Regions from separate parts of the Hymenobacter antarcticus genome, predicted to be linked through region 3. Evidence: riboswitches for the same ligand, from Rfam matches in the RefSeq annotation. Region 3 holds a riboswitch; each other region holds the start of a gene.
The links. A riboswitch is a leader RNA that binds a small molecule or an ion and turns the genes downstream of it on or off. The one in region 3 is predicted to bind S-adenosylmethionine.
Positions count from the first base shown of each region.

Region 1: another riboswitch for S-adenosylmethionine. It lies ahead of ABD819_RS05340 (ATP-grasp domain-containing protein); the one in region 3 lies ahead of ABD819_RS00125 (O-acetylhomoserine aminocarboxypropyltransferase/cysteine synthase family protein).
Region 2: another riboswitch for S-adenosylmethionine. It lies ahead of metH (methionine synthase); the one in region 3 lies ahead of ABD819_RS00125 (O-acetylhomoserine aminocarboxypropyltransferase/cysteine synthase family protein).

Region 1 is NZ_BAABDI010000004.1:229,399-232,668, forward strand. Features, by position in the region: gene ABD819_RS05335 (TonB-dependent receptor plug domain-containing protein) at 1-774, shown strand, start outside; SAM riboswitch class I at 1,012-1,104, shown strand; gene ABD819_RS05340 (ATP-grasp domain-containing protein) at 1,579-2,574, shown strand; gene ABD819_RS05345 (LLM class flavin-dependent oxidoreductase) at 2,712-3,270, shown strand, end outside.
Region 2 is NZ_BAABDI010000017.1:49,022-52,291, reverse strand. Features, by position in the region: gene metH (methionine synthase) at 1-1,885, opposite strand, end outside; SAM riboswitch class I at 1,959-2,069, opposite strand; gene ABD819_RS12925 (molybdopterin molybdotransferase MoeA) at 2,188-3,270, opposite strand, start outside.
Region 3 is NZ_BAABDI010000001.1:34,521-37,790, reverse strand. Features, by position in the region: gene ABD819_RS00130 (homoserine O-acetyltransferase family protein) at 1-96, opposite strand, end outside; gene ABD819_RS00125 (O-acetylhomoserine aminocarboxypropyltransferase/cysteine synthase family protein) at 154-1,533, opposite strand; SAM riboswitch class I at 1,926-2,041, opposite strand; gene ABD819_RS00120 (LysM peptidoglycan-binding domain-containing protein) at 2,263-2,544, opposite strand; gene ABD819_RS00115 (hypothetical protein) at 2,731-3,150, shown strand; gene ABD819_RS00110 (lysylphosphatidylglycerol synthase transmembrane domain-containing protein) at 3,180-3,270, opposite strand, start outside.

The DNA of each region.
Region 1 (3,270 bases), on a different contig from region 3:
CTGACGGTGCGCGCCGCCGTGGGCCGGGCCATTCGGGCGGCCAACTTCACCGAGCAGTACAACTCGGCCATCCGGCCCGGCACCGTACCCAACGGCTTCAACGTGGGCAACCCCGGCCTGAACGCCGAGCGCACCATCAGCTACGAGGGCGGCGTGGACTTCGTGCCCCTGCCCGCCCTCACGCTGCGCGCCACCTACTTCAACCGCTACGGCCGCAACCTTATTGACTACGTAAGCCAGCCCGGCAGCCAGGTAATTGAGGCCACAGGCTTCACAAATTTGAACCCGGCTGCTACTTACCGCTTCGCCCAGAACCTGTTCGCCGTCACCACCCAGGGCCTGGAATTTGAAGCCAGCACCCGCGCCAAGCTCGCCGCCGGTCTGCGTCTGGAAGGCAGCGTGGGCTACACATATACCCACCTCAACGTGGCCGGCGAAGTAGTGTCGCAGTACCTGAGCAACGTGGCCAAGCACCTGGTGAGTGGCAATGTGAGCGTGGTGCAACGGCGCTTCACCGTGGCCGTGGGCGGCGTATACAAGCAGCGGGCGGCTCAGCAAACCACTGTCACGCCCACCAATGGCCAGCTGAATGTTGCACTCACCCCGAGCTACGTGGTTTTCAACGCCCGCCTCGAAGCGGCATTGCTACCCGAGCGGCTGTGGCTCACCGGCCAGGTGCAGAACCTGTTCAACGAGCGGTATTCGGACCTGCTGGGGGCCCAGATGCCTTCGCGCTGGCTGATGGCCGGCGTGCGGCTGGCCCTGCGCCGGTAGGTAAGCAAGGCCTTTTTTAAGGCAGAAACAAACAACAAGTAGAACGTCGTGCTGAGCGGAGCCGAAGCATCTCTACTGCGAGAGTAATTGGTTACTTGCGCGGTAGAGATGCTTCGGCTCCGCTCAGCATGACGTTCTTTTTTTATAGCGGTAAGTACAGGCCTGCCGCCAACCTTTTGCCAGGGTTCGGGTTTCCTGCCTATATTTGTACTATCAATTCTTTCTCCTAAAGGATTGTTTTTATACAGAGGCGCTGAGAGACAGGCTCACAGACGCGCCGGCAACCATCCGCAACCGCGGGCACGGTGCCAATTCCTGACCATATAAAAACAAGTTGCCGTGGAAGCCTCCAACAACCTCCCCCTCCGAACCACCGCCTTTCGTGCCCCCGTCGCTACCCTGCGAATGGCTGGTATGGGCTGTTGTTGCTGTTGTTGTCTGGCCTAATCCGTCCCGAGTGGTTTTTCGCGGGTAGGTAAGTCCGTTGCGGAAGCCCGTTGGCTTTCGATAGCGGCGTGTTTGTGGCCGCCCGCGGCGTCTGCGTCCTCATTTTCCGGGTTGTTTGCCGATTGCTCTGTGGTGGAGTTGGTTTCGCGTCGTGCTTTTTAGCCTACGCCCGGCCTCGCTGCCTGCTCTCAGTTGATGCGGCTACGCGCTCTGGTCCTTTGAAAATGACCTGCCGACAACCCGCTCGGGCCCCTCTTTTAATTCTTGCTGGATTATGCCGCCGTGCGCTTTTAAGCGCCATACGGCTCGGAATTACAGCTTTTCTCCCGATTTCACTTCATCTCATTACTGTTACTTATGTCATCCTTGCAAAAGCCTATTGGCATCTACTTCGAGCACCCCGAATGGTTCAAGCCGCTCTTCGCCGAGCTGGACCGCCGCGAGCTGCCCTACGAGAAAATCGACGCCGCGCATCACCTCTTCAATCCATCGGAAAAGGAGAGCCGCTACAGCCTCGTGGTGAACCGCATGAGCTCCTCAGCCTACCTGCGCGGGCACGGGCAGGGCATTTTCCACACGGCCGGTTTTGCCACGCATTTGGAGCGCATCGGCACGCGCATTATCAACGGCTCGGCGGCCACGGCCATCGAGACCAACAAGGCGCGGCAGCTTTCGCTGTTTGAGTCGCTGGGACTGAAATACCCGGCTTCGCGGGTTATCAACCACGCCTCGCGGGCGGTGGATGCGGCCCAAGAGCTGCGTTTTCCGATTGTGGTGAAGGTGAATATTGGCGGCAGTGGTGCGGGCATCATCCGCTTCGATACTATCGAAGGATTGCAGGCGGCTGTGGACAATAACCAGATTGACCTGGGCATCGACCAGACGGCGCTGGTGCAGGAATACGTGACGCCCCGCGGCGGCAACATCCACCGCGTGGAAATGCTGGACGGCAAGTTTCTCTACGCCATGAAAGTGTTTACCACCGGCGAGAGCTTCAACCTGTGCCCGGCCGAAATCTGCCAGATTCCGGAGGAGCAGTCGGCCGAATTCTGTCTGACCGAAGCGCCGAAAAAGGGGATTCAGGTGGAAGCCTTCACGCCGCCGGCCGAGGTCATCGCCGCCGTGGAGCGCATCGTGGCCGCCGCTAAAATCGACGTGGGCGGCATCGAGTACCTGATTAACGACCGCACCGGCGACGTGCTGTTTTACGACATCAACGCGCTGTCCAACTTCGTGGCTGATGCCGTGAACGTGGTGGGTTTCGACCCCTATGCCCGCTTCGTGGACTACCTCGAAACGCAGCTGCCGGCAGTGGCGGTGGGGGCTGGGAAAGGTGAATTGGCCACGGTTTAACTCAATATCATCAAAAAAGAACGTCATGCTGAGCTTGCCGAAGCATCTCTACCGCTTCGTTGCAATCAACATGAATTACTACTGCGGTAGAGATGCTTCGGCAAGCTCAGCATGACGTTCGCTCACCATTCAAAAATATGAAATTCGGATATTGGATGCCCGTATTTGGAGGCTGGCTGCGCAACGTGGAAGACGAGCACATGCCCACCGACTGGAGCTACGTGAAGCAGCTGGCGCAGCGCAGCGAGGCGCTGGGCTACGACCTCACGCTCATCGCCGAGCTGTACTTGAACGACATCAAGGGCACGGAGGCGGCTTCGCTGGAAGCCTGGAGCACGGCCGCCGCGCTGGCCGCCGTCACCGAGCAGCTGGAAATAATGGTGGCCGTGCGCCCCACGTTTCACCAGCCGGCGCTGCTGGCCAAGCAGGCCGCCAACATTGATTTGATTGCGCCCGGCCGGCTCTCGCTGAACGTGGTGTCGAGCTGGTGGCGCGACGAGGCCACCAAATACGGCCTGCACTTCGAGCAGCACGACGACCGGTATGCCCGCACCCGCGAGTGGCTGGACGTGGTGACCAACGTGTGGAAGCAGGACCATTTCAGCTACGAGGGCAAGTACTACCAGGTGGCTGATAACGTGCTACAGCCCAAGCCCGCCAAGGCCCCGTTCCTGTACGCCGGCGGCGAATCGGAAG
Region 2 (3,270 bases), on a different contig from region 3:
CGCGGATGGCGTGGTAGAGGAAGGCCGTGTGCATGGCCTCGCGCACCACGTCGTTGCCCCGGAAGGAGAAGCTGATGTTCGAAATACCGCCGCTGGTGAGCGCACCGGGCAGGTGGCCCTTAATCCAGCGCACGGCCTCAATGAAGTCGATAGCGTAGTTGCGGTGCTCGTCCATGCCCGTGCCCACGGTCAGGATGTTGGGGTCAAAAATGATGTCGGAAGGGTCGAAGCCCACCTCGTGCACCAGAATATCGTAGCTGCGCTGGCAGATTTCCTGGCGGCGTTCCAGCGAGTCGGCCTGGCCGTTTTCGTCGAAGGCCATCACCACCACGGCCGCGCCGTACTGGCGCACCGTGCGGGCGTGGGCCCGGAACACGTCCTCGCCCTCTTTCAGCGAAATCGAGTTGACAATGCTCTTGCCCTGCACGCACTTCAGACCGGCTTCGAGCACGCTCCACTTCGAGGAGTCAATCATCACGGGCACCCGCGCGATATCGGGCTCCGAGGCAATGAGGTGCAGGAAGGTCGTCATCACCTGCTCCGAGTCGAGCATGCCCTCGTCCATGTTGATGTCGATGACCTGCGCGCCTTCTTCCACCTGCAGGCGGGCCACGGCCAGGGCTTCCTCATACGCCCCCGTGCGGATGAGGCGGGCAAAAGCGCGCGAGCCGGTCACGTTGCAGCGCTCGCCCACGTTCACGAAGAGGCTGTCGGCGGCGATGTTGAAGGGTTCGAGACCGGACAGCCGCGTGGCGATTGAGTTAGAAGTTAAAAGTGAAGAGTTAAAACCTACAACTGGTTTTTCTCCGGATTTTAACTCTTCACTTTTAACTTTTAACTGTTTCAACTCCCTTGGCTTATACTTCTTCGCCAAACGGCTCAATTCCGCGATGTGCTGTGGGGTCGTCCCACAACACCCGCCCACTACCGTCACGATGCCTTCCTTCAGATAATCCTCCACCAGCGCGGCAAATTCTTCCGCCGATTCATCGTAGCCGCCGAAGGCGTTGGGCAGGCCGGCGTTGGGGTAGGCCGAAATATGCACGTCGGAAATGCGGCTCAGCTCCTGCACGTACTGGCGGAGCTGGTCGGCCCCGAGGGCGCAGTTCAGGCCCACGCTCAGCAGCGGCAGGTGGCGGATGGAGTTCCAGAACGCCTCCACCGTCTGGCCCGAGAGGGTACGGCCCGAGGCATCGGTGATGGTGCCCGAAATCATGAGCGGCACCACCCGGCCGCCTTCGTCGAAGAATTTCTGCACGGCATATAGCGCAGCCTTGGCGTTCAGCGTGTCGAAGATGGTTTCGATGAGCAGTGTGTCTACGCCGCCATCCACGAGGCCGCGCACCTGCTCCAGGTAGGCGGTGGCCAGCTCATCAAAGGTCACGGCGCGGAAACCGGGACGATTCACATCGGGCGAGAGCGAGGCGGTGCGGTTGGTGGGGCCCACCGCGCCGGCCACGAAGCGCGGCTGCTCGGGCGTGGCGTATTCGTCGGCCGCCTCGCGGGCCAGGCGGGCCGACTCGTAGTTCAATTCGTACACGACGTGTTCCAGGCCGTAGTCGGCCTGGGCGATGGTGGTGCCGCTAAAGGTGTTGGTTTCCACCATGTCGGCCCCGGCGGCGAAGTATTCGGCGTGGATGCCCTTGATGATATCCGGCCGGGTCAGCGAGAGCAGGTCGTTGTTGCCGCGCAGGGGCTTGGGGTGGTCGGCGAAGCGGGTGCCGCGAAAATCCTCCTCCGTCAGCGGGTACCGCTGAATCATGGTGCCCATCGCGCCGTCGAGAATCAGCAGGCGCTGGCGCAGGATTTCGGGGAGGCTGTGGCGCGAGGCTAACGCTTCGCGCTGGGGAACGGCTTTCGGAAGGGTAGGGGCGGAGACGGACATTTCTTTCTGGGTCGAATAACAGCGTACGGACGCGTATCCAGAAAGAAACCCATGCGCAGGCGCACGGTTCCGGCTGTCATCTTCTTCCACCAAAAAAAACGCGGTGAAACGGGAGTTGGCACCTACTCGTGGTAGGTTGCCAAGACGTCATCGGGCCCGGTCCCTCGGTCTTTCTGGATAGCAGCGTAGCACGAAGATACGACGCGAAAAAATTGTAGCGCGAAGCGGTGCTTCGCGTCCCCGCGCCGTTAAAACCGCCGAACCGTTGCGACCTGCGCGGCGACGCGAAGCACCGCTTCGCGCTACAGCCCCCAGGCCGGCCACACGCTGCCCGCCGGAAACACCGCCACCTCCGGCGGCAGCTCCAGAAACGCGGTGGCCCCCACCAGCCCGGCCAAATCACCGGAGCCGCCCACCCGCAGCGGCGTGGCCAGCCGGCGACCTTCATCGTCTACCGTCAGGCCCACGGGCACGAAATGGGTCAGCGGGGGCTTAAAATTAATTTCGACGGTGAGCACGGCGGGCATCGGCGCTTCAACAGCCGCGGCAGCCGCTTCCGCATCAGCGGGCTGCTGCACCGCCCGGAGCCAGGGGCGCACGTAACGGCAGGCCGTGAGGAAGGTGGACACCGGGTTGCCGGGCAGGCCGAACACCACCGGCCCGCCGGCCCGCGCCCCAAACCACATCGGCTTGCCGGGGCGCTGGTTCACTTCGTGGAAAATCTCGACCACCCCCAGCTCGCGCAGCAGGCCGGGTAGGTGGTCGGCGCGGCCCTTGCTCACGGCCCCACTCAGCACCACGGCATCGAAGCCGGCGGCGAGGATATTGGTGAGGCCGGTGCGCAATTCCTCCCGGTCGTCGGGCAGGTGAAACAGCGAAACATCGGCCCCGGCCTGGGCAAATAGCGCCTGCAAGGCATAGGCGTTGGACCGCCGAATCTGGTGCGCCAGGGGCATCTGGTTGATGCCCACCAGCTCATCGCCGGTGCTCACCACGGCCACGCGCGGGGCACGGGATACCATCATTTCGGCGGCCCCCACGGTGGCGGCAATGGCCAGCTCGGCGGGGCCCAGGCGGGTGCCGGGCCGGAGCAGGGCGTCGCCCCGGCGGCGGTCGGCGGCCTGGCGGTGGATGTTGACGCCGGGCGCTTCGGGCGAAGGAATCTGGATGGTGGCGCGGTTGTCGGCCAGCAGAATATCCTCGTAGCGAATAACCGCATCGGTGCCGGGTGGCAGCACCGCCCCGGTCATTACCTCAATGGCGTTGTGCGGGTTTTGCAGCGCCTGGGCGGGCGCGCCGGCGTACTGGGTATGCTCGATGGCAAACTCCGTCTGGCCCCCGGCCCAGGCGGCGTGCACCACCGCAATACCATCCATGGCCACCCG
Region 3 (3,270 bases):
GAGCTGGCCCCAGGTCTGGTAGGCTACGTGGGCTCCATGCAGCACTTCGCCGCTTTCCAGAGTCAGGTCGGGGAGATGAAAAAGGTGGTTTTCCATAATTATTCTGGTGTGGTTTCTCGCGGAGGTCCGCAGCGGTTTCCGCGAGAAATTTATCTACACCTCCAGCGGTTGGGTGTGCTGCAACTCGGGCTCGCCTACTTCCTCGCCCTCCGTGGGCAGGCTGGCCGTGTTGCCGATGGCATCAAACGCTGCCTGCAAATCAGCCGTGATATCCTCAAAGTGCTCGATGCCGACCGATAGCCGCAGCGACGTGGGCGTGACGCCCGCCGCCAGCTGCTCCTGCTCACTCATCTGCTGGTGCGTGGTGGCCGAGGGCTGGATGATGAGCGTCTTGGCATCGCCCACGTTGGCCAGGTGGCTGATGAGCTTCAGGCTGTCAATGAATTGCGTGGCCGTTTCCTTCGTGCCCTTCACCCGGAAGCTGAGCACGCCGCCGAAGCCGCGCTTGAGGTAGCGCTGGGCAATGGCGTGGTAGGGGCTGCTGGCCAGGCCGGGGTAGTTCACGCTTTCTACCTGCGGGTGCTGCTCCAGCCAGGTCGCCACTTTCAGGGCATTTTCCACGGTGCGCTCCACGCGCAGGCTCAGGGTTTCGAGGCCGATGAGCAGCTGCCAGGAGTTGAACGGGCTGATGGCCGGCCCAAAGTCGCGCAGCCCCTCTACCCGCGCCCGAATGATGAAGGCGATGTTGCCAAACGGCCCGTTCTTGCCGAATACATCACTGAACACCAGGCCGTGGTAGCCCTCGCTGGGCTCGGAGAACTGCGGAAATTTGCCGTTGCCGAAGTCGTAGGTGCCGCCGTCCACAATCACGCCGCCCACGCTGGTGCCGTGCCCGCCAATCCACTTCGTGGCCGACTCGACCACGATGTGCGCGCCGTGCTCCAGGGGCCGGAACAGGTAGCCGCCCGCGCCAAACGTGTTGTCCACAATCAGCGGCAAATCGTGCTTGTTGGCAATGGCCGCGATGGCCTCAAAATCGGGAATGCTGAAGCTGGGGTTGCCGATGGTTTCGAGGTAAATGGCTTTGGTTTTCTCGTCAATCAGCGGCTCAAAGCTGGCCGGATTATCGCCATCCGCGAAGCGCGCCTCGATGCCCAGGCGCTTGAAGGCCACCTTGAACTGATTGTAGGTGCCGCCATAGAGGTAGGCCGTGCTCACGAAATTGTCGCCGGCCTGCAGAATGTTGTTCAGGGCAATGAACTGAGCCGCCTGCCCCGAACTCGTGGCCAGTGCCGCCACGCCGCCTTCCAGCGCCGCCACGCGCTGTTCAAACACGTCGGTGGTGGGGTTCATCAGGCGGGTGTAGATGTTGCCGAATTCCTTCAGCGCAAACAGGTTGGCACCGTGTTCGGCGCTCTTGAAGACGTAGCTGGTGGTTTGGAACAGCGGCACGGCGCGGGCCCCGGTGGTGGGGTCGGGCTGCTGGCCGGCGTGGAGCTGAAGGGTTTCGAAATGTTGGGCTGGAGTGGACATGATGCGGGGTTATTTAACGTTTGTGAAAAATCAGAAATACAAATTAAAAGGCGCTGATTAGCTGAATAAGGCCGATTCTAAGCGCGGCAACTCCCCGAAACGCCCGTGCTGAACGGCTGGCCCGAGCCCACCGCCAAGCCCGAAAAAGAGCATGCGGCAGACCCACGGGGCCACCAAAAAAATCCAGAAGAAAGGGGAGGGGTTCTAAGCCGGAATCAGCTTAGCAACAACACGGGCAGCAACAACACATTCGCATTCGCATTCGCGCCGGGCGCAATGCCACGCTGCGGCCGTCTGGGGCCGAAACAAAAAAGCCCGAGACCACGGCGCGCAAAGCAGCCGGAGTAGTCGGGGCAAAAGGAGCAGAATGAGGGGAAGTTTCCATGGCACTCGAATCATCTGTCCCATCGTGGCCGAAGCTGCGAGTGGGTAGGAATTGGCACCTTTCGTTTTGCGAAGGTTGCCAGCGGGTCAGGGAGCCTAGTCTCTCGCCGCTTCTGTATAAAACTTGAAAACTGCTCACCGTTAGCGAGGAGTACCGGGTTGGTGGCCCAAATGTACGGCAGAAATTTTTCCGTGGGCAAATGTTGCCCGCAAAAAAAGAAGACCGTCATGCTTCGCTACGCGCTGCATGACGGTTTTTTAAAAGCCAAACCCGAACCCATCAGACGCAAAAAAGCCACCCTGAAACAGAGTGGCTTTTCTCACCTTTTTTCTGCAAAAAAGTACCTAGAGACTAGGTAGGGTCAACACCTGGCCCACTTCAATGTGGTCAGGGTTGTTGCCGATGAGGGCCTTATTGGCCTCGTATATCTGATGCCACTTGGCGGCGTCGCCGTAGTGGTGTTTGGCTATTTTTGAGAGGGAATCCCCGCTGACTACGGTATACGAGTCACCGGCAGTTTCCGGTTTGGCATTGCCGAAAAAATCGGTACCGCCGGCCGCAGGCTTGGCCGCGGGCTCTACGGGCTTTTGCTCGCCTTTGTCGCTAAGAAAATCTAAGAGTCCCATGGGTTGGCTGCTGATTAAATGAGGGATGAATGCGGCCGGAAACGCCTTTGGCAGTCCGACCGGGTGCTATACGGACAAGTACAGGCCGGGTTTCGTTCTAAACTCTTTCGCGTGTGGGCCGTAAGCCGACGAGTTCGCACTCCGCGCGCCGTCGTTCCATTTTCCTCATCATTACTCCTTGTGCTTATGAAACTCCAGTCCCTTTTCTCGTTCCGTTACTTGGCCAGCCTCTTGGTGCTTGTGTCGCTTTTTGCCGCTTCGTGCAGCAACGACAAAGGCAAAGTGGAGGGCGTGAACATTCTGTACGGCACCGATAGCAAGGTGTGGAAAACGCATAAAGAAACCGACACCACCGGCGACAAAGTGAAGCAGACCGACGCCCAGAAGGACGAGGAGCTGCGCATTTTTGCAAACGGCACCTACAACATGACCGGGGCCAACGGGGCAGTAGCGGGCAAATACACTTTCGACCAGGCCGGCAAAACCATTACCATGACCCCCGACGGTGGCACCACCAGCAACACCTTCGCCGTGGAGACCCTCACCGACGACAAGCTCACGCTCAAGTCGGCCGACGGCGCGGCCCTGATGCTCGAAGCCGAGTAAGCATCCGCGCTCAGGCAGTAGTAAAGCCCCTAACCCTTGTGGTTAGGGGCTTTTTTTGTGGTTGCGAGAGCCGGTTCGTTGAGCGGGCTTGCGGCCGGCCGCTTGGCAAACACCCGCGCC